2 regions of the Streptomyces sp. NPDC051776 genome follow, and region 1 is predicted to be linked to the other one. Evidence: predicted binding sites of a transcription regulator. Region 1 holds the regulator's gene; the other holds the start of a gene.

What was found. The regulator HrcA, encoded in region 1, represses chaperone genes, less so after heat shock. The targets are predictions, from matches to a motif close to TTNGCACTCNGNNNNNCNGAGTGCNAA.
Region 2: the regulator HrcA is predicted to act here: its motif matches at 910-936, upstream of groES (co-chaperone GroES).

Annotation. Positions count from the first base shown of each region.
Region 1 is NZ_JBFAYQ010000037.1:18,709-34,346, reverse strand. Features, by position in the region: gene AB0M26_RS24300 (PDZ domain-containing protein) at 1-1,302, opposite strand, end outside; gene AB0M26_RS24295 (16S rRNA (uracil(1498)-N(3))-methyltransferase) at 1,662-2,417, opposite strand; gene AB0M26_RS24290 (nitronate monooxygenase) at 2,414-3,493, opposite strand; gene dnaJ (molecular chaperone DnaJ) at 3,800-4,936, opposite strand; gene hrcA (heat-inducible transcriptional repressor HrcA) at 4,937-5,953, opposite strand; gene AB0M26_RS24275 (MBL fold metallo-hydrolase) at 6,153-6,890, shown strand; gene AB0M26_RS24270 (DUF3097 domain-containing protein) at 6,925-7,746, shown strand; gene AB0M26_RS24265 (MFS transporter) at 7,733-9,283, opposite strand; gene hemW (radical SAM family heme chaperone HemW) at 9,655-10,887, opposite strand; gene AB0M26_RS24255 (AMP-dependent synthetase/ligase) at 11,096-12,985, opposite strand; gene AB0M26_RS24250 (hypothetical protein) at 13,267-14,274, opposite strand; gene lepA (translation elongation factor 4) at 14,663-15,638, opposite strand, start outside.
Region 2 is NZ_JBFAYQ010000011.1:62,065-77,702, reverse strand. Features, by position in the region: gene AB0M26_RS11755 (hypothetical protein) at 1-341, shown strand, start outside; gene groES (co-chaperone GroES) at 1,084-1,392, shown strand; gene groL (chaperonin GroEL) at 1,483-3,108, shown strand; gene AB0M26_RS11740 (ester cyclase) at 3,276-3,974, opposite strand; gene AB0M26_RS11735 (SDR family oxidoreductase) at 4,150-4,923, opposite strand; gene AB0M26_RS11730 (MOSC domain-containing protein) at 4,956-5,627, opposite strand; gene AB0M26_RS11725 (LysR family transcriptional regulator) at 5,708-6,646, shown strand; gene AB0M26_RS11720 (WhiB family transcriptional regulator) at 7,051-7,356, opposite strand; gene AB0M26_RS11715 (response regulator transcription factor) at 7,756-8,367, shown strand; gene AB0M26_RS11710 (sigma-70 family RNA polymerase sigma factor) at 8,647-9,249, shown strand; gene guaB (IMP dehydrogenase) at 9,388-10,890, shown strand; gene AB0M26_RS11700 (GuaB3 family IMP dehydrogenase-related protein) at 11,112-12,242, shown strand; gene AB0M26_RS11695 (hypothetical protein) at 12,396-12,926, opposite strand; gene AB0M26_RS11690 (hypothetical protein) at 13,210-13,617, opposite strand; gene AB0M26_RS11685 (nucleotide sugar dehydrogenase) at 13,715-14,977, opposite strand; gene AB0M26_RS11680 (glycerol-3-phosphate dehydrogenase/oxidase) at 15,177-15,638, shown strand, end outside.

The DNA.
Region 1 (15,638 bases):
GTCGGCGTCGCCGAACTCACTGCGGGCGACCTCGCGCACCTCCCCCGACTCGCGCTCGACGAGCAGCACCCGTCCGTCGTGCGAGGCGACGGCCACCCGGCTGCCGTCGGGCGCCGTGGCGAGGTCGAGAACGCGGCCGAACAGCCCCGCCCCGATGCGCCGGGGCGCCGTGCCGGGTGCCGTGCCGGCGGCGGGCGCGAACTCCAGGGCGTCCTCGCCCTCGGCGTCCGTGACCCAGACGACGTGCTCCTCGCTCCCGCCGCCCGCCCGGAAGACGCGGGGCAGCCGTCCCCGTACGCCCGCCGTGGCCGCGAGCGCGCGGGCCGGGCCCTCGCGGTGGGTCACCCAGTGGATGCTGCCGCGCACCTCGACGGCGCTGCCCCGGCCCGTACGGTCGGGGCGGGCGTCGCCGAGGTAGGCAGAGGCCCGCACCGGGTGCGGCTGGAGGTCGGTGCGCTGGCCGCCGAGACGGACGGTCATGAGCCGCGGCTCGGCGCTCTCCAGGTCGTCCAGCAGCCACAGTTCGCCGCCGGAGGAGTAGATGACGCGCGTGCCGTCGGTCGCGGCATGGCGGGCGTAGAAGCCGTCGAGCGGCGTGTGGCGGCGCAGGTCCGACCCGTCGGGGTGCGAGGAGTAGAGCGCCCCTGTGCCCTCGTGGTCCGAGAGGAACGCGAGCCGGTCCCCCACCCAGAGCGGGAACTCCATGTTCCCGTCGAGGTCCGCGTGGAGCCGCTCGAACTCGCCGCTTCCGTCGCGGTCGAGCCACAACTTGCCCGCCGTGCCGCCGCGGTAGCGCTTCCAGGCCGCGGCCTCGCGGCCCATGGTGGCCGAGAGCAGCAGGACGGCACCGCGCGGGCCGTAGGCCACGTCGCCGACCGGGCCGTACGGGAGCGTGCGCGCGGGGCTGCCGTCCAGCGGGAGCGCCCGGGCCCAGGTGCGGCGCAGGGACGCCTGCCCGTACGTGCTGATCGCCAGCACCTCGCCGTCCGGCGTCCAGCCCCGTACGGCGGTCTTCCAACTGCCCCAGTGGGTCAGGCGCTTGGCGCTGCCGCCGTCGGCGGGGGCCACGTGCACTTCGGGCGCCCCGTCGCGGGCGGAGGTCCAGGCGATGTGCCCCCCGTCCGGCGAGATCCGCGGACACGAGACGGGCAGGTTGTCGGCGCTGACCCGCCAGGCGCGGCCCCCGTCCAGGGGCGCGGCCCAGACGTCGTCCTCGGCGGTGAAGGTGATCAACTCGCCGTGCAGATGCGGGTGGCGGAGGTATGAGGGTTGCGGCGAAGAAGGCGTCGAAGGCTGCGTCACGCCCGCCACACTAATGACGCAACAGAGGCCCTACCAGCACTTTCCGGTACTCGGTGACCGGAATTCGGTACCGGCGGAAGGGAGATGACGACCCTTGCCGCACCGGGCGCGCGCTCCGGCCCGGACCGGCAGGCCGCTCAGGACCGGCTGCCCCCTCCGGACCGGCGACGCGCTCAGGACCGGCTGCCCCCTCCGGACCGGCGACGCGCTCAGGACCGGCTGCCCGCTCAGGACCGGCTGCTCCCTCAGGAGCGGCGGAGCCCGCTCAGGACCGGCGACCCGCTCAGGACCAGCGGCGCCCGCTCAGGACCGGCGACCCGCTCAGGACCAGCGGCGCCCGCTCAGGACCGGCGACCCGTTCAGGACCAGCGGCCCGTACGGCCCAGCAGCAGGGCCGTCGCCGCGGTACCCGCCGTGGAGGTGCGCAGCACGGTTGGACCGAGCCGGTACGGCTTCGCCCCCGCTTCCCCGAACGCGGCCAGCTCCTCCGGCGAGACGCCGCCCTCGGGGCCGACGACGAGCACGATGTCCCCCTGGGCGGGGAGTTCGGCGGTGGCCAGCGGTTCGCCGCCCTCCTCGTGGAGCACGCCCGCGAACGCCGCGTCCGCGAGCAGCCCGGCCACCTCTCGCGTCGTCATCGGCCCGGCCACCTCGGGGAAGCGGAGACGGCGGGCCTGCTTTCCCGCCTCACGGGCAGTGGTCCGCCACTTGGTCAGCGCCTTCGTCCCGCGCTCGCCCCGCCACTGGGTGACACAACGCGCCGCCGCCCACGGCACGATCGCATCGGCGCCGGTCTCCGTCATGGTCTCGACGGCGAGCTCGCCCCGGTCGCCCTTGGGCAGCGCCTGGACGACGGTGATCCGGGGCCGCGGCTCGGGCTCCTCGCGCCACGCCGAGACCGCGACGTCCAGCCGGTCCTTGCCTTCGACCGCGGCCACGGTGCCGTACGCGCCGGTGCCCGCCCCGTCCGTCAGCACGACCTCCTCGCCGACCCGCAACCGCCGTACGGACACCGCGTGGCGGCCCTCGGGCCCCTCTAGGGCGACGGCCGTGGCGCCCTCGTGCCGGAGGCGGTGCAGCAGGTCGCGGTCGGCGAGGAAGACCGGTGCCGTCACGACCCGGCTCCGGTCACCAACGACTCGCGCGCCGACTCCAGTTCTGCCACCAGCACCTCGACCAGCTCACCGGCCGGGAGCTGGCGCGCCAGCCGGTGGCCCTGCCCCGCCCAGAGCGCCATGCCCTGCGGGTCACCCGCCGTGGCCGCGGCCTTGCGCAGCCCCGCGGTCATGTGGTGGATCTGCGGATAGGCGGCCGGGGCGTATCGCCCGTGCTCGCGGATGAACCGGTTGACCAGGCCGCGGGCCGGGCGTCCCGAGAAGGCCCGGGTCAGTTCGGTCCGCGGGAACAGCGGATCGGTCATGGCCCGCTTGTGCAGGGCGTTGGCGCCCGACTCCGCGGCGACGAGGAAGGCGGTGCCGAGCTGGGCCGCCTCCGCGCCGGCTGCCAGTGCACCCGCGATCTGGCCGCCCCGCATCACCCCGCCCGCGGCGATGATCGGCAGCTGGACGGCCTCGCCGACCTGTGCGACGAGCGTCAGCAGACCGACCCCGGACGAGGTGCCGTCGGCCTGCGGGTCGTCGTGGTGGGTGCCCTGGTGGCCACCGGCCTCGATGCCCTGGACGCAGACGGCGTCGGCACCCGCCCACTGGGCCGCCTGCGCTTCGTCGGGGCTCGTGACGGTGACGACCGTGAGCGTGCCCGTCTTGGCGAACGCGTCCAGGGCGGCCCGCGAAGGGCAGCCGAAGGTGAAGGAGACGACGGGGACGGGGTCGTCGAGCAGGATCGCGAGCTTGGCCTCGTACGCGTCGTCCATGCTGCCGTCGGTGTCGCCGAGCGGCGTCTCGTACCAGGACGCCTCGCCCGCGAGCTGCTCCCGGTAGACCTCGAGCGCACCGGCGTCCGCGAGCGAGGGCTGCGGCATGAACACATTCACCCCGAAGGGGCGCTCGGTCAGCCCGCGGAGCCGCTTGACCTCCTGGTACATCGCCTCCGGCGTCTTGTACCCGGCGGCGAGGAATCCGAGGCCGCCCGCCTCGCACACGGCTGCGGCGAGCTCGGGGCAGGAGGCCCCGCCGGCCATGGGGGCCTGCACGATCGGGTACGGCGACAGATCCGAGAACACGGAGGGCATGGCCGTATGGTGTCACGCGGTTCCGTCCCGCGGCTGATCGGGTCAGCCGGTCCCCCATCGCTGTGGGCATGCGTTCGCCGGGGCCGGGGCCCGGCGAAGTCCGGGGGGCGGCGGCCCGCAGACGGCAACGGCGGGGGCACCTCCCTGTGTTTGCCGCTCACGCGGCAAGCCCGCACCGTGCTGCGGTTCGCCGATTCTCACGTGGCCGCGAGTCGGCGGGTTCGGTGTGCCCATCCTCCCTCGGGACTTCGTCCGGGGCCCGGACGAATTCGACGCCTGCCACCGGTTGGCCTCGGCCAAGACCGGTCAGCGGCCGTTGAAGGCGTCCTTCAGGCGGGAGAACAGCCCCTGCTGCCCCGGCTGGAAGTGCCCCGAGGGCCGCTCCTCACCGCGCAGCTTCGCGAGCTGCCGCAGCAGATCCTCCTGCTGCGGATCGAGCTTCGTGGGTGTCTGGACCTCGACGTGGACCACCAGATCGCCGCGCCCGCCGCCCCGCAGGTGCGTGACGCCGCGCTGGTGGAGCGGGATCGACTGCCCCGACTGCGTGCCGGGCCGGATGTCGACCTCCTCCAGCCCGTCGAGCGTCTCCAGCGGCACCTTCGTGCCGAGCGCGGCCGCCGTCATCGGGATGGTGACAGTGCAGTGCAGGTCGTCCCCGCGCCGCTGGAACACCGGGTGCGGCATCTCGTGGATCTCGACGTACAGGTCGCCCGCGGGGCCGCCGCCCGGGCCGACCTCGCCCTCGCCGGCGAGCTGGATGCGGGTGCCGTTGTCCACGCCCGCCGGGATCTTGACGGTGAGGGTGCGCCGCGAGCGGATGCGCCCGTCGCCCGCGCACTCCGGGCAGGGGTTGGGCACGACCGTGCCGAAGCCCTGGCACTGCGGGCACGGCCGCGAGGTCATGACCTGGCCGAGGAAGGACCGCGTCACCTGCGAGACCTCGCCGCGCCCCCGGCACATGTCGCAGGTCTGCGCGGAGGTGCCGGGCGCGGCGCCCTCGCCCGAGCACGTGGTGCACACGACGGCGGTGTCGACCTGGATGTCCTTCGTGGTGCCGAAGGCCGCCTCGTCCAGCTCGATGTCGAGCCGGATCATGGCGTCCTGGCCGCGCCGTGTGCGCGACCTCGGGCCGCGCTGGGACGCGGTGCCGAAGAAGGCGTCCATGATGTCGGAGAAGTTGCCGAATCCCGCGCCGAAGCCGCCCGCGCCGCCGCCCGCGGCTGCGCCGGAGAGCGGGTCCCCGCCGAGGTCGTAGACCTGCTTCTTCTGCGGGTCGGAGAGCACCTCGTAAGCGGCGTTGATCTCCTTGAACCGCTCCTGGGTCTTCGGGTCCGGGTTGACGTCCGGGTGCAGCTCACGGGCGAGGCGACGGAACGCCTTCTTGATCTCGTCCTGCCCTGCGTCGCGGCGCACGCCGAGGACGGCGTAGTAGTCCGTGGCCACTTACGACTCCGCCAGGATCTGTCCGACGTAACGTGCCACTGCGCGTACCGCTCCCATCGTTCCGGGGTAGTCCATGCGGGTCGGTCCGACCACGCCGAGTTTGGCGACTGCCTCGTCGCCCGAACCGTAGCCGACCGCGACGACCGATGTGGAAGTCAGCCCCTCATGGGCGTTCTCATGCCCGATTCGTACGGTCATGCCCGAGTCCTTGGCCTCGCCGAGCAGCTTGAGGAGCACCACCTGCTCCTCCAGAGCCTCCAGCACCGGCCGAATGGTCAGGGGGAAGTCGTGCCCGAAGCGGGTGAGATTGGCCGTGCCGCCGATCACCAGCCGCTCCTCGGTCTCCTCCACCAGGGTCTCCAGCAGCGTCGCCACGACCGTGGAGACCGCGGGATGGTCCTCCGCCTCGAAGGAGTCCGGCAGATCCTGGACGAGCTGGGGCACATCGGCGAAACGCCTGCCTCCGACACGGCTGTTGAGCCGCGCCCGGAGGTCGGCGAGTGAGCTTTCACCGAAGGGCGCGGGCAGGTCGACCATGCGCTGCTCCACGCGGCCGGTGTCCGTGATCAGCACCAGCATCAGCCGGGCGGGGGCAAGCGACAGCAGTTCCACGTGCCGGATGGTCGATCGCGTCAGCGACGGGTACTGCACCACGGCGACCTGCCGCGTGAGCTGTGCCAGCAGCCGGACGGTACGGCCGACCACGTCGTCGAGGTCGACGGCGCCGTCCAGGAAGTTGTGGATGGCGCGGCGCTCGGCCTGGGACAGCGGCTTGACGCCCGCGAGCCTGTCGACGAAGAGGCGGTAGCCCTTGTCCGTCGGGATGCGGCCCGCGCTCGTGTGCGGCTGGGCGATGTAGCCCTCTTCCTCCAGCACCGACATGTCGTTACGGACGGTGGCCGGGGAGACACCGAGGCCGTGCCGCTCCGTGAGCGCCTTGGAGCCCACGGGTTCCTCCGTGCCCACGTAGTCCTGGACGATGGCGCGCAGCACTTCGAGTCTGCGTTCGCTGAGCATGCGCACACCTCCAGCTGTGGTCCCTCGGTCCGGGCTTGGCACTCGCTGTGTCTGAGTGCCAGCTTCCCCCCGGCCAGTGTACGGCGCAGTGGTATGACCAGGGCAAGGGCGGCCCGCTCGCCCGGGGCCCGTCCCGCGCCCGCGGCCTATGTGAACTCGGCAGCGAGCAACGCTACCTGGCTGGGACTAGCGTCGTCGTATGAACCGCACTTGGGAAGAGGCGGGCTGGGAGCAGCTCACACCGGGCGTCGCCCGTCGCCGCCTGCCGCGCTGGGACGCGACGGCCGGCCTTGTCCACGGGCCGGCCGCCGTGCTCATGGTGGATGCGGGTGCGACGCTGCTCGAGGGCGCCCAGTTGCGGCACCAGGCGGAGGAGGTACTGGGGCGCCGGGTGACGCATCTCGCACTCACGCATCCGCACTTCGACCACCTGCTGGGCTCCGCGGCGTTCGCGGGGACGCAGATCTACGGCGCGATCCGGATGGACCTGATGATGGGCGGCACGCGGGCGCGCGAGACGCTGCGCGACGACGCCGTACGGCACGGACTCGACGGCGAGGCCGCGACCGAGGCCGCCGAGTTGCTGCCGCGGCCGAATCACCTGGTCAGCGGGGAGATGACGGTCCCGCTCGGCGACGGGCGGGACGCGGTGCTCGTCAACGTCGGCCCCGGGCACAGCGGACACGACCTGGCCGTACTGGTGCCCGGGCGCGGGGGCGAGGCCAGCGTCGTCTTCTGCGGCGACCTGGTGGAGGAGTCGGGCGAGCCGCAGGCGGGCCCCGACGCGGTCCCCGCCCAGTGGCCCGCCGCGCTGGACCGGCTCTTGGCCCTCGGCGGCGAGGACGCACTGTACGTGCCCGGTCACGGAGCGGTGGTCGATGCGGCCTTCGTACGGGCGCAGCGCGACGAGCTGGCGGCCCGGTTCGGCGTGTCGTAGGCGCGCCGTACCGCGGGTCCGTAAGATCGGCCGGATGCGCAGCAGAAGTTACGGGCCGGACCTCACCCCGCCGTGGAAGAAGCAGAAGCCCGCACCCGAGGTGCCGGTGGAGGCGGACATGGTGGTCGAGGAGGTCGCGACCGGTTTCTGCGGCGCGGTGGTGCGCTGGGAGAAAACGGCCGAGGGCCCGACCGTCACCCTGGAGGACCGCTTCCTCAAGCAGCGCGTCTTTCCCATGGTGCCCCGCGGCTTCCTGCTCGAGGGCCGCGTCGTCACGCTCGTACGGCCCACGGTCGCGGCGCCGCGTCCCCCGACCCGTACGGCGTCGGGCTCGGTCGCGGTCCCGGGCGCGCGGGCGCGGGTGGCGCGCGCCGGGCGGATCTACGTCGAGGGGCGGCACGACGCCGAACTCGTCGAACGGGTCTGGGGCGACGACCTGCGCATCGAAGGGGTGGTCGTCGAGTACCTGGAGGGCGTGGACGACCTTCCGGCCATCGTCGAGAGCTTCTCGCCGGGTCCCGACGCGCGCCTCGGCGTGCTGGTCGACCATCTGGTGCCCGGGTCCAAGGAGTCCCGCATCGCCACGGAGATCACGGGCGACGACGTGCTGGTGGTGGGCCACCCGTACATCGACGTCTGGGAGGCGGTGAAACCCTCCTCGGTGGGCATCCCGGCCTGGCCCTCCGTACCACGCGGCCAGGACTGGAAGACGGGCGTGTGCCGAGCGCTCGGATGGCCGGACAACACCGGCGCCGCGTGGCAGCGCATCCTGGGATCGGTCCGCAGCTACAAGGACCTGGAACCCGTGCTGCTGGGCCGGGTCGAGAAGCTGATCGACTTCGTCACCGCTCCGTAGCGGCGGTTCCGGCGCCGGTCTCCGGCTGCTGTGCGCCGTCGTCCCCGCCCGCGACGCGTGTGCCGGGGTGGAAGCCGGAACAGATGAACGCGATGGCCAGCGCGCCGGCCATGCAGAAGAAGACGACCTGGTTCGCCTCCGCGAAGTCCATGCGGATATCGCTCAGGGCATCGCTGCCGAGGCGGGCCAGCGGGCTGTCGCCGCTCGGCGGACGGTTGTCCGCGTTGCCGGAGATCGCCTCGGCGATGTCCCGCGCGCCCGCGTGGGCCTGCTCCGGCGAGGCGCCCCGGGCTTCCAGGCTCTCCACGACGCGGTCGGTCATGGTGTGGGTCAGCACCGTGCCGAAGACCGCAAGACCGATGCTGGCCGCGTAGTTGCGCACCGTCTGCGTGATGCCCGTGACCTCGCCGTACGAAGTGCCGATCGAACGGTTGACGGCGTCGGTGGAGGCGGGGGCCAGCAGGAAGCCGATCCCGGCACCGGCCAGTGCGGCGTACGGCCACTGGTCGTGCAGGGAGAGATCGGTGAGCTTGTTGGCCCAGAGGGCGAAACCCACGGCGCCGAGTGCGGTGCCGAGCCGGAGGGCGGGCCTGGCGCCCTGCTTGTCGAGGATGCGGCCGCCCCACTGGGAGGCGATGGCGAACCCGGCGAAGAAGTAGAGCAGGAAGAGCGCGGCCTGGTTGGGGGACGAACTCAGCGACACCTGGGCGTAGATCGAGGTGAAGAAAAACACCGGGACGAACGCCATCATCGAGAAGAACAGCACGGCGACATCGGCGGAGAAGGCCCGGTCGGTGAAGACCTGCAGCTTGATGAGCGGATGGCGGGAGCGCAGCTCGTAGCCCACGAACAGCGCGAGGACCACCAGGCCGCCCAGAATGCACAGCCAGGTGATGGCGCTGCTCCACCCCCACGCACTGGCCTGCTGCAGCCCAAGGACGCTCAGCCCCATCCCGATGACCACCAGCGCTGCGCCGGCCCAGTCGATGGACTCGCGGCGCGGCTCGTTCCTGATGCGGGCGGCGAACGTCAGGGCGATGGCGATGATCGCGACCGGGATGTTGACCCAGAAGATCGCGCGCCAGGTCCAGGTGGTCAGCCAGCCGCCGAGCAGCGGGCCGATGGCGGTCAGCGCGCCGGAGATCCCGAAGAACAGCGCGAGCGCCCGGCCGCGCCGCGCCACCGGGAACACGGCGACGACCACGGCGAGCGCGGCCGGGAACATGAGCGCCGCACCGACGCCCTGAGTGGCGCGGAAGGTGACCAGCCACGCCTGCGCCCCGTCCCCGGTGGGAACCGCACCGCACAGCGCCGAGGACACGACGAAGACCAGGGTGCCGATCAGCATGAGCCGTTTGTGACCGAAGACGTCGGACAGCCGGCCACCGAGGGCGAAGAAGGCGGCGAGGGTGAGCAGATAGGCGTTGACGACCCACTGCATGCCTGAGGAGGAGAGGTCCAGCTCCTTGATGATGTCCGGCGCTGCGATGGAGACGATCGTCTGGTCGATGAAGGTCATCGCCACCGCGAACATCATGGCCGCCAGGGCCACGGACTCGCTCGGCGCCTCCGCCGCGGCGGTGCGTGCCGGTTCCGGTGGGGGTGACGGCGGTGGCTGACGGCCCGAGGAACCCTTCATGTCGCTCACAGCAAGGATTCTCCGGGCCCTCACCGGCCGCGGCATCCCGGCGTCGGCCGCGCTCCCCCGGGCGGGTGAGTCCGGGGCCGCCGGGCCGCACCACGGGGCTGGGCCGGTCTTCTGGATCAGCTCGGATCAGCCTGCGGCGTCTGGTGCGGTGGATCGCAAGGCGGCGGAGTGTCCTCGTAGTGGCCCCACTCGGTGCGCCGACAACGCAGCGAGGTGCCGTGCCAGGTGTCGCGGGCCCGAGCTGATCCAGAAGACACGGCCTAGTCGACCAGGTCGCGTACGACGGCGTCCGCGAGCAGACGTCCGTGCAGGGTCAGCACCGCCCGGCCCGACTCGTACGGGCCCGGCTCGAGCAGGCCGTCCGCCAGCGCGCGCCCGGCCGCCCGCGTGCCCGCCGGAGCGAGCAGGTCCAGCGGGCAGCCGTCCTTCAGACGGAGCTCCAGCAGGATGCGTTCGACCCTGCGGTCCTCGCCGGACAGCACCTCGCGCCCCGCTCCCGGGGAGCGGCCCTCGCTCAGGGCCTGGGCGTACGCGCCCGGGTGCTTGACGTTCCACCAGCGCACTCCGCCGACGTGGCTGTGGGCCCCGGGACCGGCGCCCCACCAGTCGGCGCCGGTCCAGTACAGCTCGTTGTGGCGGCAGCGGCCCGCCCGTGACGTGGCCCAGTTCGACACCTCGTACCAGCCGAACCCGGCGGCCGACAGGGTCTCCTCCGCTATGAGGTAGCGGTCCGCGTGCACATCGTCGTCGGTCATCGGCACCTCGCCGCGCCGGATGCGGCGGGCGAGCTGCGTGCCCTCCTCGACGATCAGCGCGTACGCGGAGACGTGGTCGGGCCCGGCGCCGATCGCGGCGTCCAGGGAGGCGCGCCAGTCCGTCTCGCTCTCCCCCGGCGTTCCGTAGATCAGGTCGAGGTTCACATGGTCGAATCCGGCGGCCCGTGCCTCCGCGACACAGGCCTCGGGGCGCCCGGGCGTGTGCGTACGGTCCAGGATCTGCAGGACGTGGCGGCGGGCGCTCTGCATCCCGAAGGAGACACGGTTGAAGCCCGCCTCCCGGAGCTGGGCGAGATAGCGCGGGTCCACGGACTCGGGGTTGGCCTCGGTGGTGATCTCGGCCCCGGCCGCCAGCGAGAACTCCTCCCGGATCGCGGCCAGCATCCGGCCCAGGTCGGCGGAGGAGAGGAGCGTCGGCGTGCCGCCACCGACGAAGACCGTCTCCACGGGGCGTGGGTCGTCGCCGAGGACCTTGCGGGCGAGCCGGATCTCCTCGGTGAGCGTCTCCGCGTAGTTGTCGCGCGAGGCCAGGACGCCGCCGGAGCCGCGCAGCTCGCTCGCGGTGTAGGTGTTGAAGTCGCAGTAGCCGCAGCGCGTCGCGCAGTACGGCACGTGCAGATAGAAGCCGAGCGGGCGGGCGGCGGCACCGTCGAGGGCGCGGCCGGGCAGTGCCCCGTCGTGGGGCACGGGCTCGCCGTCGGGCAGTGCGGAGGGCATGCCCCCCATTGTCCACTGCCGCAGGAAGACCCCGGGCCGGCCGGCAAGGGGTGGGCCTCCGGGCGGACGGGCCACGGTCGGGCAGGCACCGTACGGCGGGCCACGGTCGGGCAGGCACCGTACGGCGGGCCACGGTCGGGCAGGCACCGTACGGCGGGCCCCGAGCGCGGAGAGCGCCCGGGGCCCGGTAACGTCCGCGCGGAGGCGGCTACACCTCGCGCGTACCGTCGTACATCTCGTCGATCAGGTGCTTGAATTCTCGCTCCACGACCGGCCTCTTGAGCTTGAGGCTGGGCGTCAGCTCGCCGTGCTCGACATCGAGGTCGCGCGGCAGGATCCGGAACTTCTTGATCGTCTGCCAGCGCTGCAGGCCCTCGTTCAGGCGGCTGACGTAGCCGCCGATCATCTCCTCGACTTCCCGGGAGGTGACCACGTCCGAGTACCGCTTGCCCGCCATGCCGTGGTCGGCGGCCCAGGCCGTGATCGAGGGCTCGTCGAGCGCGATGAGCGCCGTGCAGAAGTTCCGGTCGGCGCCGTGGACCAGGATGTTGGAGACGAACGGGCAGACGGCCTTGAACTGGCCCTCGACCTCCGCGGGCGCGATGTACTTGCCGCCCGACGTCTTGATCAGATCCTTCTTGCGGTCGGTGATCCGCAAGAAGCCGTCCGAGGACAGCTCGCCGATGTCGCCGGTGTGGAACCAGCCGTCGGACTCCAGCACCTCGGCCGTCCTGTCCGGCAGACCGTGGTAGCCCTCCATGATGCCGGGGCCGCGGAGCAGGATCTCGCCGTCGTCGGCGATACGGACTTCGGTGCCGGGCAGCGGCCTGCCGACCGTCCCGGTGCGGTAGGTGTCGCCCGGGTTGATGAAGCTGGCGGCGCTGGACTCGGTGAGGCCGTAGCCCTCCAGGATGTCGATGCCGGCGCCGGAGAAGAAGTAGCCGATGTCCGGGGCCAGCGCGGCGGAGCCGGAGACGGCGGCGCGCAGCCGGCCGCCGAACGCTTCGCGCAACTTGGCGTAGACGAGCTTGTCGGCGATGGCGTGCTTGACGGTGAGACCGAGGGGCGCCGTCCTGCTGCCGGTGCGTCGCAGGTTGTCCTGGGAGATCTTCGCGTACTCGCGGGCGACGTCCGCGGCCCACATGAAGACCTTGTACTTGGCCGGGCCGCCCGCGCGGGCCTTGGCCACGACGCCGTTGTAGACCTTCTCGAAGATGCGGGGCACCGCGGCCATGTAGGTCGGCTTGACCACTGGAAGGTTCTCGATGATCTTGTCGATTCGGCCGTCGACGGCGGTGACGTGGCCGACCGCGATCTGGCCCGAGGTCAGGACCTTGCCGAAGACGTGCGCCAGCGGCAGCCACAGGTACTGGACGTCCTCGCCGGTGACCAGGCCGGTGGACTCGATGGCCCGGGCCATGTAGGCCCAGTTGTCGTGCGGCAGCCGCACGCCCTTGGGGCGCCCTGTGGTGCCGGAGGTATAGATCAGCGTGGCGAGCTGATCGGCGGTGATCGCACCGATCCGCTTGCGGACGACGTCCGGGTTCAGCTCCAGGTAGGCGGCGCCGCGCCGTTCGAGTTCGGCGAGGGAGAGCACCCAGTCCTCGGGGTCGCCCGGGGCCGTCAGCGCGTCGGTCTCGTTCATCACGACGACGTGCGCCAGATCGGGGAGCTGGTCGCGCTGCTCTCGGGCCTTGCCGAGTTGCTCGGCGTTCTCGGCGATCATGACCCGGCTGCCGGAGTCCGCCAGAATGTACGCCGTCTCCTCAGCGTTGGTGGACGGGTAGACCGTGGTGGTCGCCGCACCGGCGCAGAGCACGCCGAGGTCGGCCAGGATCCAGTCCAGACAGGTCGCGGAGGCGATGGCGACCCGCTCCTCGGGACGTACGCCGATGTCGATCAGGCCCGCGGCGATGGACAGGACGCGGTCGGCGGACTGCTTCCAGGTGAGCGAGCGCCAGTCGTCCGGGCCGTCGCCCGAGGCGGGCGGCACGGGGTAACGAAAGGCCTCCCGCTCCGGTGTGGCCTCGACCCGCTCCAGGAAGAGCGTCGCCACGGAGGGCGGCCGGTTTTCGATAAGGGTCTGCGTGTCGCTCACGACATCCTCCGTGCCCCGCGGCAAGTGCTGTGAGTGGGAGCTGTTCAATCCGTCCGCCAGTTGTTTAACTCGCGAGTAACCTCGAGCAGCCATCAGCGTAGGGCGCGTTCCGCCTTTGCGTAAGAGGGAACTGCGCACTCGTTGAAGTGCGTTTCACCCAGTGGACGGCACGAAACCGTCATCTGCCAGTCATGGATAACGAACATGGAGAAGCGGGCCCGGATTGATATGTCCGGACCCGCTCGCACGCATCGCACGCTGCCGCCTAGGGAGGGCCAGGTTCAGCGGGCCGCGGGCATGCCGCCGAACTGACCACCCTGACCCTGGCCGCCACCGAACTGACCGCCCTGGCCCTGGTTGCCGCCGAACTGACCACCCTGGCCGCCCTGACCCTGGTTGCCGCCGAACTGAACACCCTGGCCCTGGTTGCCGTCGAACTGGCCACCCTGGCCCTGGTTGCCGCCGAATTGACCACCCTGGCCCTGGTTGCCGCCGAATTGACCACCCTGGCCCTGGTTGCCGCCGAACTGAACGCCCTGACCCTGGTTGCCGCCGAAGTGACCACCCTGGCCGCCGCCGAACTGGCCACCGGTGAACTGACCATCCTGACCCTGGTTGCCGCCGAACTGGCCACCCTGGCCGCCGGTGAACTGACCACCCTGACCCTGACCGCCGCCGAACTGGCCGCCCTGACCCTGACCGCCGCCGAACTGACCACCGGTGAACTGACCATCCTGACCCTGGTTGCCGCCGAACTGACCACCCTGGCCGCCGGTGAACTGACCACCCTGACCCTGACCGCCGCCGAACTGGCCCTCCTGACCCTGACCGCCGCCGAACTGACCACCCTGGCCACCGGTGAACTGACCACCCTGACCCTGGTTGCCGGCGAACTGGCCGCCCTGGCCGCCCTGGCCACCGGTGAACTGACCACCCTGGCCCTGGCCACCGCCGAACTGGTCCCCGGCGAGCGTTCCGGTGGATGGGTTCGCGGCCGCGTCGTGGCCCTGCCCCACCTTCTCGAGGACGGTCCTGCGGATGTCGTTGTCCACCCGGCGCGGGTCCATCATCTGGCGCTGCAGTGGAGTGGTGGCGGCGGAGAGAACCTCGTTGAGCGGCTTCTCCGCCGGGGGCTTCATATCGTCCAGCGGCTGGTCCTTGAGCAGCCTCGCCCAGCCCTGCGGCGTCGTCCCGGAGGCCGCGGGCCCGTCGTGGGCAACGGCGGCGGATCCGGTTCCGAGGGCCATCACGGAACCGGCGATCATGGCGGCAGCCTTCGTGTACTTCACTCGAGCATCCCTTCCCGAGCGGTGTCTGCGCGGCACGACCGTCGTGCCCCGCCCGGGTCCGCGCTGGGGCCGCCCGGATCACCGCTGCGCAGTGCGTAACGGCACGTTTCTTCCGCGAGAAACCGGAAGGCCCGGCATTCACCCGTATGCCACACGAAGGCGCCCGCCCCCGGGTGCCTGGGGACGGGCGCCTTTACGCCGTTCTACGCCGTGGCGGCCGCTTCTCGGCTTCGGCCCCGCTTCTCAACTTTCGCCTCAGTGCTCAACTTTCGCCTCAGTGCTCGACTTTCGCGCCACCGCTCGGCTTTCGCCCTACTGCTCGGCTTTCGCGCCACCGCTCGGCTTTCGCCCTACTGCTCGGCTTTCGCGCCACTGCTCGACTTCGGCCTTACTTCCTGGCCTTGGCTTCCCCGCCCTCGGAATCCGTGGACAGCACTGCGATGAAGGCTTCCTGGGGGACCTCCACACTGCCGACCATCTTCATCCGCTTCTTGCCTTCCTTCTGCTTCTCCAGCAGCTTCCGCTTACGGGAGATGTCACCGCCGTAGCACTTGGCGAGGACGTCCTTGCGGATGGCGCGGACGGTTTCCCGGGCGATCACACGGCTGCCGATGGCGGCCTGAATGGGCACCTCGAAGTTCTGCCGCGGGATCAGCTCGCGCAGCTTGGCCACGAGCCGCACGCCGTACGCGTACGCCTTCTCCTTGTGGGTGATCGCCGAGAAGGCGTCGACCTTGTCGCCGTGCAGCAGGATGTCGACCTTGACCAGGTCGGCGGTCTGCTCGCCGGTGGGTTCGTAGTCGAGCGAGGCGTAGCCGCGGGTCTTGGACTTCAGCTGGTCGAAGAAGTCGAAGACGATCTCGGCCAGCGGGAGCGTGTAGCGCAGCTCGACGCGGTCCTCGGAGAGGTAGTCCATGCCGAGCAGCGAGCCGCGCCGGGCCTGGCACAGCTCCATGATCGCGCCGATGAACTCGCTGGGGGCCAGGAGGGTGGCGCGGACGACCGGTTCGTGCACCTCGGCGATCTTGCCGGTGGGGAACTCGCTCGGGTTGGTGACCGTGTGCTCGGTGCCGTCCTCCATGTCCACGCGGTAGACCACGTTGGGGGCGGTCGCGATCAGGTCGAGCCCGAACTCGCGCTCCAGACGCTCCCGGATGACGTCCAAGTGCAGCAGGCCGAGGAAGCCGACGCGGAAGCCGAAGCCGAGCGCGGCGGAGGTCTCCGGCTCGTAGACCAGCGCGGCATCGTTGAGCTGGAGCTTGTCCAGGGCCTCGCGGAGTTCGGGGTAGTCAGAGCCGTCCATCGGATACAGGCCCGAGAAGACCATCGGCTTCGGGTCCTTGTAGCCGCCGAGCGGCTCCTCG
Region 2 (15,638 bases), on a different contig from region 1:
GTTGCTGGGACAAGGACATCTCCTTCAACCGCAAAACCTTCATCAAGGGCGGCGGCGCCCGAGCCGAAGGCGGCAGCGCAGGCCTGGACGCAGATGTGAACCAGCAGAACATCGCCCAGGAAGGCCGGCAGAACAACCTCTGCAACAACCCCAACCTCCCACCCGTCGCCACGCCCTTGAGCGGCAGCCGGTCGCAGGTGGGCTGCAGGACGGTGGACGGCTCCACCAACCTCCACACCGCGGACATCCGCGGAGGAGCCAAGGCCGAAGGGCGGCTCATCCACTACCGACCTCTTCCAGCAGAACATCGCTCAGGAAGGCCGGCAGAACAACAGCTGTAACAACCCGAACAACCTCACCCTCACCACTACCAACAGCCGCACAGAAACCCACTGCACCGCCGCCGACCGTTCCACCAACATCGCCACGGTCTACCGGTAACCGCCCCCGGCTCAGCGGCCGTTCCACGCTGGCCGGTGCCGCGGATTCGGTGCGGGGCGCCGGGCGCGAGCAGGCAGAGCGCGGGGACCGCGAATGGCCTCGTCGGGTGAAACCCGGCTCGGGGCTCCAGTGGAGCGGGACATCGGGCGAAGGGCCTGTACCACAAGCAGCAGTTCGGGTACGGCCCTTCGCCGTGCCCCACGCGCTCACGCCCCTTCCACGCCTGGCGTGCTCCTCGACGCAGGCGCGAGCCTCCGGCCGTGAGCGAGTACCTGGGACACGCCGACCCGGCTCTGACAGTCGGCGTGTACGCGCACACGATGTCGAGCAGACGGACCCGCACGCGGCCGGCGGTCGATAGGCTCTTCCGGGGTCTGATCAGGGGGGAAGACGGCCCAGGGCCAGCTCGGGCAGCGTGATCGGGACCCGTGCCTTGCTCAGGCGCAGGTGGGGGTGCCCGGCAGCTCGCTGGCACTCTAGTTGACTGAGTGCTAACGCCGTCATAGTCTCGGCTTGGCACTCTCCACCAGGGAGTGCCAGCTACACAGCGACGGGCAGATCCGGCACCCGCGACGACGGATCTACCAGGTCGCCACCTCAGACAGTCAACCCCGTGAGATCTCCGAAGGGGGAGGTCGGATCGTGACGACCGCCAGCACCAAGGTTGCCATCAAGCCGCTCGAGGACCGCATTGTGGTCCAGCCGCTGGACGCCGAGCAGACCACAGCCTCTGGCCTGGTCATCCCGGACACCGCCAAGGAGAAGCCCCAGGAGGGCGTCGTCCTGGCCGTGGGCCCGGGTCGCTTCGAGGAGGGCAACCGCATTCCGCTCGACGTCAAGGTCGGCGATGTCGTGCTCTACAGCAAGTACGGCGGCACCGAGGTGAAGTACAGCGGCGAGGAGTACCTCGTCCTCTCGGCTCGCGACGTTCTCGCGATCGTCGAGAAGTAATTCACCCACGTTTGTGATCTGCGCCCCGGCCTCCCGTGTCTGAACAACCGGGCGCCCGGGGCGCAGCTCTTCGAGAGGACATACGCAACCATGGCGAAGATCCTGAAGTTCGACGAGGACGCCCGTCGCGCCCTCGAGCGCGGCGTCAACAAGCTCGCCGACACCGTGAAGGTGACCATCGGCCCCAAGGGCCGCAATGTCGTCATCGACAAGAAGTTCGGCGCCCCCACCATCACCAACGACGGTGTGACCATCGCGCGTGAGGTCGAGGCGGAGGACCCGTACGAGAACCTGGGCGTCCAGCTCGTCAAGGAGGTGGCGACCAAGACCAACGACATCGCGGGTGACGGCACCACCACCGCGACCGTACTGGCGCAGGCGCTGGTCCGAGAGGGACTGCGCAACGTCGCCGCCGGTGCCTCCCCGGCCGCCCTGAAGAAGGGCATCGACGCCGCCGTCAAGGCCATCTCCGAGGAACTGCTCGCCACCGCCCGCCCGATCGACGAGAAGTCCGACATCGCCGCCGTGGCCGCGCTGTCCGCCCAGGACAAGCAGGTCGGCGAGCTGATCGCCGAGGCGATGGACAAGGTCGGCAAGGACGGTGTCATCACCGTCGAGGAGTCCAACACCTTCGGTCTGGAGCTGGACTTCACCGAGGGCATGGCCTTCGACAAGGGCTACCTTTCCCCGTACTTCGTCACCGACCAGGAGCGTATGGAGGCCGTCCTCGACGACCCGTACATCCTGATCCACCAGGGCAAGATCGCGGCGATCGCCGACCTGCTTCCGCTGCTGGAGAAGGTCATCCAGTCCGGTGGCTCCAAGCCGCTGCTGATCATCGCCGAGGATGTCGAGGGCGAGGCGCTCTCCACCCTCGTCGTCAACAAGATCCGCGGCACCTTCAACGCAGTCGCCGTCAAGGCGCCCGGCTTCGGCGACCGCCGCAAGGCCATGCTCGGCGACATCGCCACCCTCACCGGCGGCACCGTCGTCGCCGAGGAGGTCGGCCTCAAGCTCGACCAGGTCGGCCTCGAGGTCCTGGGCTCCGCCCGCCGCGTGACCGTCACCAAGGACGACACCACGATCGTCGACGGCGCCGGCAAGCGCGAGGACGTCGAGGGCCGGATCTCCCAGATCAAGGCCGAGATCGAGGCCACGGACTCCGACTGGGACCGCGAGAAGCTCCAGGAGCGCCTCGCGAAGCTGGCCGGCGGCGTTTGCGTGATCAAGGTCGGCGCCGCGACCGAGGTCGAGCTCAAGGAGAAGAAGCACCGCCTGGAGGACGCCATCTCCGCGACCCGTGCCGCGGTCGAGGAGGGCATCGTCTCCGGTGGTGGCTCCGCGCTCGTCCACGCCGGCAAGGTTCTCGAGGGCTCGCTGGGCAAGGAGGGCGACGAGGCCACCGGTGTCGCCGTCGTGCGTCGCGCCGTCGTCGAGCCGCTGCGCTGGATCGCCGAGAACTCCGGCCTCGAGGGCTACGTGATCACCTCGAAGGTCGCCGAGCTGGAGAAGGGCCACGGCTTCAACGCCGCGACCAGTGAGTACGGCGACCTGGTCAAGGCCGGCGTCATCGACCCGGTCAAGGTCACCCGCTCCGCGCTGGAGAACGCCGCGTCCATCGCTTCCCTCCTGCTCACCACCGAGACCCTCGTGGTGGAGAAGAAGGAAGAGGAGCCGGCCGAGGCCGCGCACGGCGGTCACGGCCACGCGCACTGACCCGTACGCGAAGCTCGTACGCACCGAGGCCCGGTGTTCCCGTCGCGGGAGCACCGGGCCTCGGCCGTGCCGTCATCCGGTCATCCGCGTCCGTCGGCCCATGATGTCCACGGTCCACCACCGGCGGACCGTGGACCGGGGCGCCGCACCGCCGGGAGGCGCCGCGCCTACATTTCGACGGCGTCCAGCTGACGCAGCAGGCTCAGGATGTCGAACTGCCACCAGCCTTCCTCGATCCTGCCCTCCCGCAGCCGGAAGACGGTGACCCCCGTCATCACGCACTCCTTGCCGGTGGGCGGGATGCCCAGGAACTCCCCGCGGTGCGTACCGCGCCAGGTCCAGCGCGTCGCGACCTCTTCGCCCTCGGCGAGCTGGCTCTCGAGCGTGAAGTCGAAGGCGAAGGCCTGCCGCCACTCCGCCACGTCCTGGCGGATGACGTCCGAGCCGACCGTGGCGTCCTGCTCTTTCATGACGTCGTGATCGACGTAGTCCCATGCGAAGAGTTCGTCGATCGCGTCGAGGTTGCCGGCGGTGGCGACCTCGACGAAGAACCGGCGGACGGTGGCCTTGTTGAGCTCGTCCTCCCGTACCACCTCCAGGTCGGTGAAGACGGGCAGCTCATCGCAGAGCGCCACCATCTCCTGGAAGGTCCGGTCCGTCTCCGGCAGGCTGGAGTTCCTCATCGCGTCCTCGTACGAGGGGAACTCGACGATCTCCACGTAGTGATCGTCGTCCGAGCGGTCCCGGCCGACGATCGCGTGGGTGGCGGTCCGCCTGCCCTTGGTCTGTTCGGCCCATGTATCCATGAGCCGGTTCATGTCGTCGAACTTGCTCGTCTTGCAGTCGATGATCTGCACGAATGTCATGGCACCTCCAGGGACGAGCGCCTGGTGCCCAGTTTAGTGACGAAATATTGGTATTGGCCGTGGCCTTGGCCGGTCGGTTCGGCCCGCTCGGCCCGGCCCGATCAGCCATGTCCGTCAGCCCGGCCCGTCCGGCCCGGCCGGTCAGGTCCGGTCAGGCAGGCCGCCGCCCGCCCGGTCAGCTCGGTCCGTACTTCCGGCCCGTACGGGAGGAGATCCCGCCCAGCACGCCGCGCGGCGCCAGCTTCGCCAGGCCCAGCAGCGTCTTGTAGCGGGCGTCCGGGATCGAGATCGTCTTCCCCCGGGCGAGATCCTGCATGGCCGAGGTGACGACTTTGTCCGCGTCCAGCCACATCCAGCCCGGGATGTTGTCCGTGCCCATACCGGCCCGTTCGTGGAACTCGGTGCGCACGAACCCGGGGCACAGCGCCATCAGCCGCACCCCCGAGCCCGCCAGATCCCGTGCCGCCCCCTGCGTGAACTGCACGACCCACGCCTTGCTCGCCCCGTACGTCCCGCGCGGTACGAACGCCGCGACCGACGCCACGTTCACCACCCCGCCCCGGCCGCGCTCGCGCATGCCCTCGGCCGCGGCGCTCGTCAGCCGCAGCACGGCCTCGCAATGAACTGTGAGCATGCGCAGCTCGTCCGCCATCGTCACCTCGAGGTAACGGCCCTTGTTGCCGAAGCCCGCGTTGTTGACGAGCAGATCCACCGGATGCCTGCGGTCCGCGAGACGCTCCTCGACGGATGCGATGCCCTCCTTCTTGGAAAGGTCGGCGGGCAGCACCTCGGCCTCGATGCCGTGCCGGTCGTGCAGCTCGGTCGCCTGACCCCGCAGCCGCTCGACATCACGGGCCACCGAAACGAGGTTGTGACCGTCGGCCGCCAGCCGCCGCGCGAACGCGGCCCCGATCCCTGCGGTCGCTCCCGTAATCAGTGCAGTCGTCATGCGCGAACGCTAGCGCGCCCCGGGCCCCGGGATCAGGTCCTGCCCGGGCCCCGAGACGAGCGCTTCACCGCGGTCTCGCGGGCCTCCGGGTCAAGCGCGTCCCCGGCGGCGAGAACACGGGGGAGCAGCTCCGGTTCCAGGGTCAGCGCGCGGAACAGGAACGAGACGCTGACCTCGTGGTCCGGGCGGTGGACGATCGTGATCGGATCCCCGGCCCGGATCTCGCCCGGTTCGATCACCCGCAGATACGCGCCCGGGGCCGCCCGCCGCGTGAACCGCTTCAGCCAGTCCGTCTCGCCGAGCCACCCCGCGAAGGTGCGGCACGGGATGCGCGCCCCGCACACCTCCAGGAGCAGGCCGGGGCCGATCCGCCAGAGCTCGCCGATCCTCGCTCCGTTCACGTCCAGGCCGGTGGTGGTGAGGTTCTCCCCGAAGACACCGTTGCGCAGCGGCCGGCCGAGTTCCGCCCCCCAGGCGTCGAGATCCTCGCGCGCGAAGCCGTAGACCGCCTGGTCGGTCCCGCCGTGATGGCGCCGGTCGCAGACCGCGTCACCGGCCAGCGCGCTGCCTGCCGTGCCCTTGGGGCCTGGCGCAGCGACCCGTACGGGCCCGTCGGCCGGGCGCTTGTCGATTCCTGTCCCGCCGGGTGCGTCGGCGTAGTCGGCGAAGTGCGGGCGGCCGAGGTTCACGGAGACCACGTGCATGCCCCGAACGCTAAGCGCCCTGCCCGGGAACCGCCCGGGATGATCGACCGCGGCTTCGAAGCCTCGCTTAAGGTTGGCCCATGATCGAGGCTCGTCACCTCAGGGTGCTGCGCGCGGTCGCCGCGGCCGGCTCCTTCTCCGCCGCCGCCCGCGAGCTCGGCTGCACCCAGCCGGCCGTCAGCCAGCAGATGAAGGCGCTCGAGCAGTCCGCCGGTACGCCGCTGCTTGTCCGCGCTGGGCGTGAGATGCGCCTGACCCAGGCCGGTGAGGCGCTGCTCCGGCACGCGGTCGGGATCCTGGCCGGGCTGTCCGCCGCCGAGGAGGAGGTGGCGGCCATCGCCGGGCTGCGGGCCGGGCGCGTACGGCTGGTCTCCTTCCCCAGCGGCAGCTCCACGCTGGTACCGACCACGCTCGCCGAGATGCGCGCCGCCCATCCCGGCATTCAGGTCTCGCTGGTCGAGGCGGAACCGCCGCGCTCGGTGGAGATGCTGCGGGCCGGGGACTGCGAGATCGCGCTCGCCTTCCGCTATCCGCGGGTGCGGGGCGCCGATCCGGCGGCGGTGCCGGCGGGGGTGGCCCCCGAAGGGCACTGGGGGAGGGACGACGTGGTCGTACGGCCCCTGCTCACGGACCGGCTGGTGGGAGTCGTGCCGGAGGGGCACGCGGTCGCGGGCGCCGATCGGGTCCGCATCGAGGATCTGGCCGGGGAGTCCTGGATCGCGGGCTGCCCGCGGTGCCGCCGGCATCTGGTGGAGGTGTGCGAAAACGCCGGTTTCACTCCTCGGATCGACTTCGCCACGGATGACTACCCGGCGGTGATCGGCCTGGTGGGGGCTGGTCTGGGGGTGGCCGCACTGCCGGCGCTGGCGCTGGAGTCCGTACGGGGCAAGGGTGTGGTGACGGTGGAGTTGGAGCCGGGGGTGGAGCGGGAGGTCGTGGCGCTCACGCTGCCGGATCTGGCGCATGTGCCGGCGGTCGAGGCGATGCTGGAGCGCCTCGTGCTCGCGGCCGACCGCTGAGGCGCTCCGGGGAAGCGGCCGAGGGTACGGCGGGGGCACGCCCGGGGATACGGCAGGGGATATGGCGGGGGCACGCCCGGGGATACGGCAGGGGCACGGCCGGGGGAAGCGGCCGAGGGTACGGCGGGGGCACGCCCGGGGATACGGCAGGGGCACGGCCGGGGGAAGCGGCCGGGATATGGCAGGGGGAACGGCGGTGTCGGGCCGCGGATGGCCGCCCCCGTACGACCGGAGTGAAGTGTCGGCCCCGGCGGAACGGCCGGCGGCCTTCGGCGCACGGGGGGCAGCAGCGGCCTATAGCAGAGGCCGGGCCGTCGTGCCGCCGGGCAGTCACGGACGGACCGCGCAGGGCATGGCAAAGCGTCACTCAGAGTTACGAGTGCCGCAAATGAAGAAACGTTTTGTCAGTTACTGCTGGTGGCGATCAGGCGGTGCCTCGCCCGGCCCATCAGCTCCTCGCGCTCGTCCTCGGTGAGTCCGCCCCATACGCCGTAGGGCTCCCGGACCGTGAGTGCGTGCGCCGCACACTCGGCCCGTACCGGACAGCGCATGCAGACCTCTTTGGCGGAGGCCTCTCGCGCGCTGCGGGCCGCTCCCCGCTCGCCTTCCGGGTGGAAGAAGAGCGAGCTGTCGACCCCTCGACATGCGGCCAGGAGCTGCCAGTCCCACAGATCGGCGTTGGGGCCGGGAAGGCGGGAGAAGTCTGCCATTGCTCATCCCCTCGGAGGTTTTCCGGTGGAGCAAGTGCCCACGACCGTACATCAACTGTGTAAGTAGATGTAAATATGACTCATTGCGAATCTAGCGACAGACACCTGTAAATGGGAAGAAAAGCGGCCAAATAGGGCATAGTCCATCCGGAGGGGTGCCCGATCCAGGCCTCTGACCAGCGCTCACGCACCGCAGCGGCCGCGTGACAGCACCCTCACGTAGAGTATTGAAGGACGCCGCCGAACCCCGTAACTCTTTCGGGTGACCGTCGTTGAGAGTGCGGAGGCGGTTGACGGGACAAGCACTCGGGCAGGTGTCCGAGGCTGTCAATCGCTGAGGTGACGATACGTACCAGCCTGGAGGCTCAAGGTGACGCGCATCAGCTGCGGAGGACGGCCATGACATCCGTCCTCGTCTGCGACGACTCCCCGCTTGCCCGAGAAGCGCTTCGCCGCGCGGTCGCAACCGTGCCCGGCGTCGAGCGTGTGACGACGGCCGCCAACGGCGAGGAAGTCCTCCGCCGCTGGGGAGCCGACCGATCGGACCTGATTCTCATGGATGTCCGGATGCCCGGTCTCGGTGGTGTCGAGACCGTGCGCCGGCTCCTCTCCGCCGACCCCGGCGCCCGGATCATCATGCTCACCGTCGCCGAGGATCTCGACGGTGTGGCGCTGGCCGTGGCCGCCGGGGCGCGTGGCTATCTGCACAAGGACGCCTCGCGTGCGGAGCTGCGGGCCACCGTGACGCAGGCACTCGCCGACCCCACGTGGCGGCTGGCCCCGCGCCGGCTGCGGTCCGCCGAGATGGGCGCCGCTCCGACGCTCACCGCCCGCGAGATCCAGGTGCTGGAGGGCATGAGTCACGGCCGCTCCAACGCGGAGATCGGGCGTGAGCTCTTCCTCTCCGAGGACACCGTCAAGACACACGCCCGTCGGCTCTTCAAGAAGCTCGGCGCCTCGGACCGCGCGCACGCCGTCGCGCTCGGTTTCCGCTGGGGCCTGGTTCGCTGAGGCCGTGCCGGGTGGTTCGTAGCGGGGGAACGCCGGTCCCCGCCCGCGGTTTCGCGGGCGGGGTGACAGGCGCTTCGGTGGGGCGGACGGAGCAGTGACCAACGCGATGTCAACGTTTCGCGGGCTCTGCCGCATCCTTGAAGGTATGGATTCCTCGGGGAAGGCTCGGTCGGGGGGAGGGCGCAGGACGTGACAACCGGCGCACCCACTCATAACGCTTCGATGCACAACCGCGGGCGCGGTGCAACGCAGCGCCATGCAGCAAGGCACCATGGACCGATGCGCGACGACGAGACCGTTGGGTCCCCCATGGCCGGAGGCCCCGGGGGCATCGGTGATCTCGTCCATCGCGCGGTCGAGGGCGACGAGCGGGCCACACACGATCTGCTGGCCCACGTACACCCGCTCGCCCTGCGGTACTGCCGCACGAGGCTGTCCCGGCTGCCGGGCGACGCCCGGCACTTCGTGGACGACCTCGCCCAGGAGGTGTGCCTGGCGGTGCTGTGCGCGCTGCCGCGTTATCGGGACACCGGCCGCCCCTTCGAGGCGTTCGTCTTCGCGATCGCCGCGCACAAGGTCGCGGATCTGCAGCGGGCGGCCATGCGCGGGCCCGGGAGCACGGCGGTGCCCTCCGACGAGATGCCGGAGCGGCCCGACGATTCCCTCGGACCCGAGGAGCGTGCCCTCCTCAGCAGCGACGCGGAGTGGGCGCGGAAGCTGCTGGCCAGCCTGCCCGAGATGCAGCGGGAGCTGGTGCTGCTGCGGGTCGCGGTGGGGCTGACCGCGGAGGAAACCGGCCAGATGCTGGGCATGTCACCGGGGGCCGTCCGGGTGGCCCAGCACCGGGCACTCAGCAGGTTGCGGGCACTGGCGGAGCAGTGACCGGCGCGATGCGTCGCCGGTGACCCGGATCCCCGGGTGACCGATACCTCCCCCGTGGGGATTCGGGGGCGGAATCCCGGGCACATCGAGCCCGTTAGCATGGGAGTCCGCGCCGGGCAAGAGCACTGGGAAGGTGTCATGACTGACAACGTCGACGGAACGCCCGAGAAGTTCGCCATGATCGGGCTGACATACGACGACGTGCTGCTGCTTCCGGGTGCGTCGGAGGTGCTCCCGAACACGGTCGACACCTCGTCGCGCGTATCGCGGAATGTGCGGCTCAACGTTCCGTTGGTCTCCGCCGCCATGGACAAGGTGACCGAGGCCCGGATGGCGATCGCCATGGCCCGTCAGGGCGGCGCGGGCGTGCTGCACCGCAACCTGTCCATCGAGGACCAGGCCAACCAGGTCGACCTGGTGAAGCGGTCCGAGTCCGGGATGGTGTCGGACCCGATCACCGTGCGTCCGGACGCGACGCTGCGCGAGGCCGACGCGCTCTGCGCCAAGTTCCGGATCAGCGGTGTCCCGGTGACCGACGACGAGGGCAAGCTGCGCGGCATCGTCACCAATCGCGACATGGCCTTCGAACTCGACCGCAGCCGGCAGGTACGTGAGGTCATGACCCCGATGCCGCTGGTGACCGGCAAGGTCGGGATCTCCGGCGACGACGCGATGGAACTGCTGCGCCGTCACAAGATCGAGAAACTGCCGCTGGTGGACGACCGCGGGGTGCTCAAGGGCCTGATCACGGTCAAGGACTTCGTCAAGGCCGAGAAGTACCCGAACGCGGCGAAGGACGCAGACGGCCGGCTGATCGTCGGCGCCGCGGTCGGCGTCGGCGACGAAGCGTACGACCGTGCACAGGCGCTGGTCGAGGCCGGTGCGGACTTCCTCGTGGTGGACAGCGCACATGGCCACAGCCGCGGCATTCTCGACATGGTCGCCAAGCTCAAGTCCAACATCACCGTGGACATCGTCGGCGGCAACGTCGCCACCCGCGACGGTGCGCAGGCGCTGATCGACGCCGGCGTCGACGGCGTGAAGGTCGGCGTCGGTCCGGGCTCCATCTGTACGACCCGGGTCGTGGCCGGCATCGGCGTGCCCCAGGTGACCGCCATCCACGAGGCCGCCCGCGCCTGCGGCCCGGCGGGCATCCCGCTGATCGGCGACGGCGGCCTCCAGTACAGCGGCGACATCGCGAAGGCCATCGCGGCCGGTGCCGACACGGTCATGCTGGGCTCGCTGCTGGCCGGGTGCGAGGAGTCGCCGGGCGAGATGGTGTTCATCAACGGCAAGCAGTTCAAGTCGTACCGGGGCATGGGCTCGCTGGGTGCGATGCAGTCGCGCGGACAGGCCCGCTCGTACTCCAAGGACCGCTACTTCCAGGACAATGTCCTCTCCGAGGACAAGCTCGTCCCCGAGGGCATCGAGGGCCAGGTGCCGTACCGTGGCCCGCTGTCCTCCGTCGCGCACCAGCTCGTGGGCGGTCTCCGTGCCTCGATGGGCTACGTCGGCTCGGCCGATGTCGCGGAGCTGAAGGAGAAGGGCCGCTTCGTGCGGATCACGGCGGCCGGGCTCAAGGAAAGCCACCCGCACGACATCCGGATGACGACGGAAGCGCCGAACTACTCGCGCCGCTAGGGCGGTTGGCGCGGCGCGGCACGTACCACGGCACCACCCGTACCGCGCCTTCCGCAATTCCGCCGACGGGCCCCCGCGCGTCCGCTCATCCGCGCGCAGCGCCTCGTGGTGCTCCGGGCCCGCGGTCGGGCCGGCGGTCCGGACCACGGGCGCCTGCCGGTCCCGGGCGGCGGCCGTCGGGGATACTGGTGAGCGCAGACGTTGAGGGAAAGGCCAGACACGTGACTGAGATCGAGATCGGGCGCGGCAAGCGCGGCCGCAGGGCGTACGCGTTCGACGACATCGCCGTCGTCCCGAGCCGGCGTACGCGCGACCCGAAGGAGGTCTCGATCGCCTGGCAGATCGACGCCTACCGCTTCGAGCTGCCGTTCCTGACGGCTCCCATGGACTCGGTCGTCTCCCCGCAGACCGCGATCCGCATTGGCGAACTCGGCGGTCTCGGCGTCCTCAACCTCGAGGGCCTGTGGACCCGGTACGAGGACCCCGAGCCGCTGCTCGTCGAGATCGCCGAGTTGGACGAGCGCACCGCCACCCGCCGTATGCAGGAGGTCTACTCCTCCCCGATCAAGGAGGAGTTGATCGGGCAGCGCATCAAGGAGGTGCGCGACTCGGGCGTGGTGACCGCCGCGGCGCTGTCGCCGCAGCGCACCGCTCAGTTCTCCAAGGCCGTGGTGGACGCGGGCGTCGACATCTTCGTCATCCGCGGTACGACGGTCTCGGCCGAGCACGTCTCCGGTGCCGCCGAGCCCCTCAACCTCAAGCAGTTCATCTACGAGCTGGACGTGCCGGTGATCGTCGGCGGCTGTGCCACGTACACCGCGGCCCTCCACCTCATGCGCACCGGCGCCGCGGGCGTCCTCGTCGGCTTCGGCGGCGGCGCCGCGCACACCACCCGTAATGTGCTGGGCATTCAGGTGCCGATGGCGACCGCGGTGGCGGACGTCGCGGCGGCGCGCCGGGACTACATGGACGAGTCCGGCGGCCGCTATGTGCACGTCATCGCCGACGGCGGTGTCGGCTGGTCCGGCGACCTGCCCAAGGCCATCGCCTGCGGCGCGGATGCGGTGATGATGGGCTCGCCGCTGGCCCGTGCGACGGACGCGCCGGGGCGGGGGCACCACTGGGGCATGGAAGCGGTCCACGACGAGGTGCCGCGCGGCAAGCGGATGAACCTCGGCGCGGTCGGTACGACCGAGGAGGTCCTGCTGGGCCCCTCGCACACCCCGGACGGTTCGATGAACTTCTTCGGCGCGCTGCGCCGCGCCATGGCCACCACCGGCTACAGCGACCTGAAGGAGTTCCAGCGCGTCGAGGTCACGGTGGCTCCCTCGGCCCACCACACCAAGCGCTGACGCCGCTCGTCGCTGCCGCCGTCACAGGCGGTGCACCGGAACAGGCGAACGGCCCCGGCCGCACGGCGGTCGGGGCGCGTTCGTACGTGCCTCGCGCCTGGTGGATCGTGCGCTGGGACACGCGGGGCGCGGAGCGGCGCACAGCACCCGATGTCAGCTGCCGGTCTTCTTGGTGACGCTGAAGCCTGCCGCGGCGGCGAGGGCGAAGAAGAGGTAGCTGATGCCGTTCAGGTCTTCCTTCCAGCCGTCGAAGAGGCGGTCGAAGTTGTCGAAGAAGATCTCGGTGGCGGACGGCGCGCCGGGGACGTACTCGGCGGTGACCAGGGCGTAGCCGTAGAGCTCACCGAGGACCACGGCCGTGACGCCGAGGACGGCACCGAGGACCTGCAGGGCCACGTTGTTGCCACCGAACCTGCCCAGGGCGAAGCCGATGAGCGCGCCCACACCGACCGCGAGGTAGCCGATCTGCGTGACTTCGCCCTTGTCCTCGTCGAACGTGGCGTACAGAACGCCCGCGTAGATACCGGCCGCGACGAGGGCGGCCACGATGCCGAGCACCACGGCCAGGCCGACGTTGCCCCGACGGGCGGGTGCGGGGGGCGGGGGGTAGGCGCCGCCGGGCTGCCCTCCGGCGAAGGGGTTTCCGGGCTGAGGCTGCGACTGCGGCTGCCAAGGCTGGCTCATGTGCTGTCCCCCGATGTGAAGGTGTCGTGGATACCGCCTCCGTGAGCGGACACGTCGAAGCGGACGTATCGCACAGGAGTGCGGTTGACTCAATTTCGGCCAGAAGGCTAGCAGTTGGCGCCGACAACGGGGCAACGACTTTCTACGGTCCGTGACAAGGTTGTCACGTGAGCGCGCGGTCGCCGTTACGCGGAGCGACGGCCGCGGTTACGCGGAGCGGCGGCCGCCGTCACGCTGAGGCCGTGACCGCGGCGCACCGGAGTGCCCGAGCAGTCAACCACCCCTATTCCGCGACCCGTTGGGCCACCAGATAGCCCTCCAGCGCGGCCACCGTGTAGAAGGCGACATCGTTCTTGCCGAGGATCTCGCCGAGCCAGTAGTCCAGGGCGGGGCCGAGGTGCCGGACGATCGCCCCGCCCGGCTCCACTTGCATCCTGGCGGCAAGGACTTGGGCCACTGCGACACCGGCCGTGGCCAGTGGGACGCCGTACAGGGCAACGGCCCGGCCGCGGCCGCCCAGCTTGCCCAGGACGGCACCGACGAGCAGGCCGATGCCCAGTGCCCAGTAGCCGAGTTCGGGTCCCGCGGGGCAGGCCGCGCCCTGAAGTGCCCCCAGCAGCAGGGCGCCGGACAGGGACGCCCCCGCGCCCGCGGCGACGCCGACCCCCGCACGCTTCGAGGACTCGCTCATCTCCGGTGCAACTCCCGCTGCCGGCTGGTCCGTCCGGAACGCCGGCACCGGCCGGCCCGTACGCGTCAGCGCCGGGTGAGCGCAGGGCCATAGGGCGTCACAGCCGGTGGGCGGCACCCACGGGCGTCGCACCGCGCGTATCGAGGAGCAACTGGGCCTTCACGGCGAGCCCTTGGAGGTCGTACGTGCGGTGGTGCTGGAGCAGCACCGTCAGATCGGCGGCCGCCGCGGCCTCGTACAGGGCGTCGGCGCGCGGCACCTGCCGTCCCAAGACGCTCCACTGGTGCACGAACGGGTCGTGGTAGCTGAGCTGGGCGCCCATCTCCATCAGCCGGGTGGCGATCTCGCGCGCGGGCGAGCCCTCTTGGTCGGCGACATCGGGCTTGTACGTGACTCCGAGCAGCAGGATGCGGGCGCCGCGCGCCGACTTCCCGTGTTCGTTGAGCAGGGCCGCGCAGCGGTGGATGACGTAGCGCGGCATGCCGTCGTTGACCTCCTGCGCCAGTTCCACCATCCGCAGCGGGTGGCCGGGGCCCTGCCCCTTCCGCGAAAGGCGGCCCGGGCCGAGCGCGACGCCGCGTCCGCCGACACCGGGCCCCGGGCGGAAGGCCTGGAAGCCGAAAGGTTTGGTCTCGGCGCAGCGCACCACGTCCCACACGTCGACGCCGATGTCGTGGCAGAGGACTGCCATCTCGTTGGCGAAGGCAATGTTGACGTGCCGGTAGTTGGTCTCCAGAACCTGGACGACCTCGGCCTCGCGCAGTCCGCGCGCCCGTACGACGCGGTCGGTGATCCGCCCGTAGAACGCGGCGGCCGCCTCCGTGCAGGCGGGGGTGAGGCCGCCGATGACCTTCGGGGTGTTCGTGTGGCCGTAGCGGCGGTTGCCGGGGTCGAGGCGGCTGGGCGCGTAGGCGAGGTGGAAGTCACGCCCGCCGCGCAGCCCGGAGCCCCGCTCCAGGATCGGGAGGAGGTACTCCTCGGTGGTGCCGGGGTACGCGGCGGACTCCAGCAGCACCGTGGCGTGCGGCCGCAGCCATTGCGCCAGCACGCGGGCCGCTTCGCCGACGGCGGACAGGTCCAGGGCCCCGTCCTCGCCGGCCGGTGTGGGGGCACAGATCACGGCGGTGCGGACCCGGCCCAGCTCGGCCGGGTCCGTGGTGGCGCGGAAGCCACCGGCCAGCATCCGGCGGACATCGGCCGCGGCGAGCGAGCCGTCCACCGGGGGGCGGCCCGCGCGCAACTCGGCGATGGCGTGTTCGTCGGGGTCGTAGCCGATGGTGGAGATGCCCGCGGCGGTGGCCGCCTGGGCGAGGGGGAGGCCGAGGTGGCCGAGTCCGATGACGGCGAGGTCCGCGGGCATGGCTGGTGGCCGTCCTTCCCGAGACGATCTTCCTGAGGCGCTATGTAAGGCTAAGCACACATATGACTGATATTGAGTATTGGCTGATGGTGGACGCATCGGGTGTTGCCGCCGCGGGGCGCTCGGAGATTGCGGGCCTGTGGCGCGGTGAGAATCCCTGGACGGGGAAAGAGCGACCCGGACACGACGGGAGGCAGCGGTGAGGACAGCGACACTGGGACCGGCCGAGCGCGGTGAGGCACTCGCTCGTATGGCGGAACGCGAGCTGGACATTCTGGTCGTGGGCGCGGGCGTCGTCGGCGCGGGCACGGCGCTGGACGCGGCCACCCGCGGCCTGTCGACCGGGATTGTCGAGGCGCGCGACTGGGCGTCCGGCACCTCCAGCCGCTCGAGCAAGCTCATCCACGGCGGGCTGCGATATCTGGAGATGCTCGACTTCGCGCTGGTGCGCGAGGCCCTCAAGGAGCGCGGACTGCTGCTGGAGCGACTCGCTCCACACCTGGTCAAGCCGGTCCCGTTCCTCTACCCGCTGCAGCACCAGGGGTGGGAGCGCTGGTACGCGGGGTCCGGTGTGGCGCTCTACGACACCATGTCCGTCTCCTCGGGCCACGGCCGGGGCCTGCCCCTCCACCGGCACCTCACCCGCAAGCACGCGCTGCGC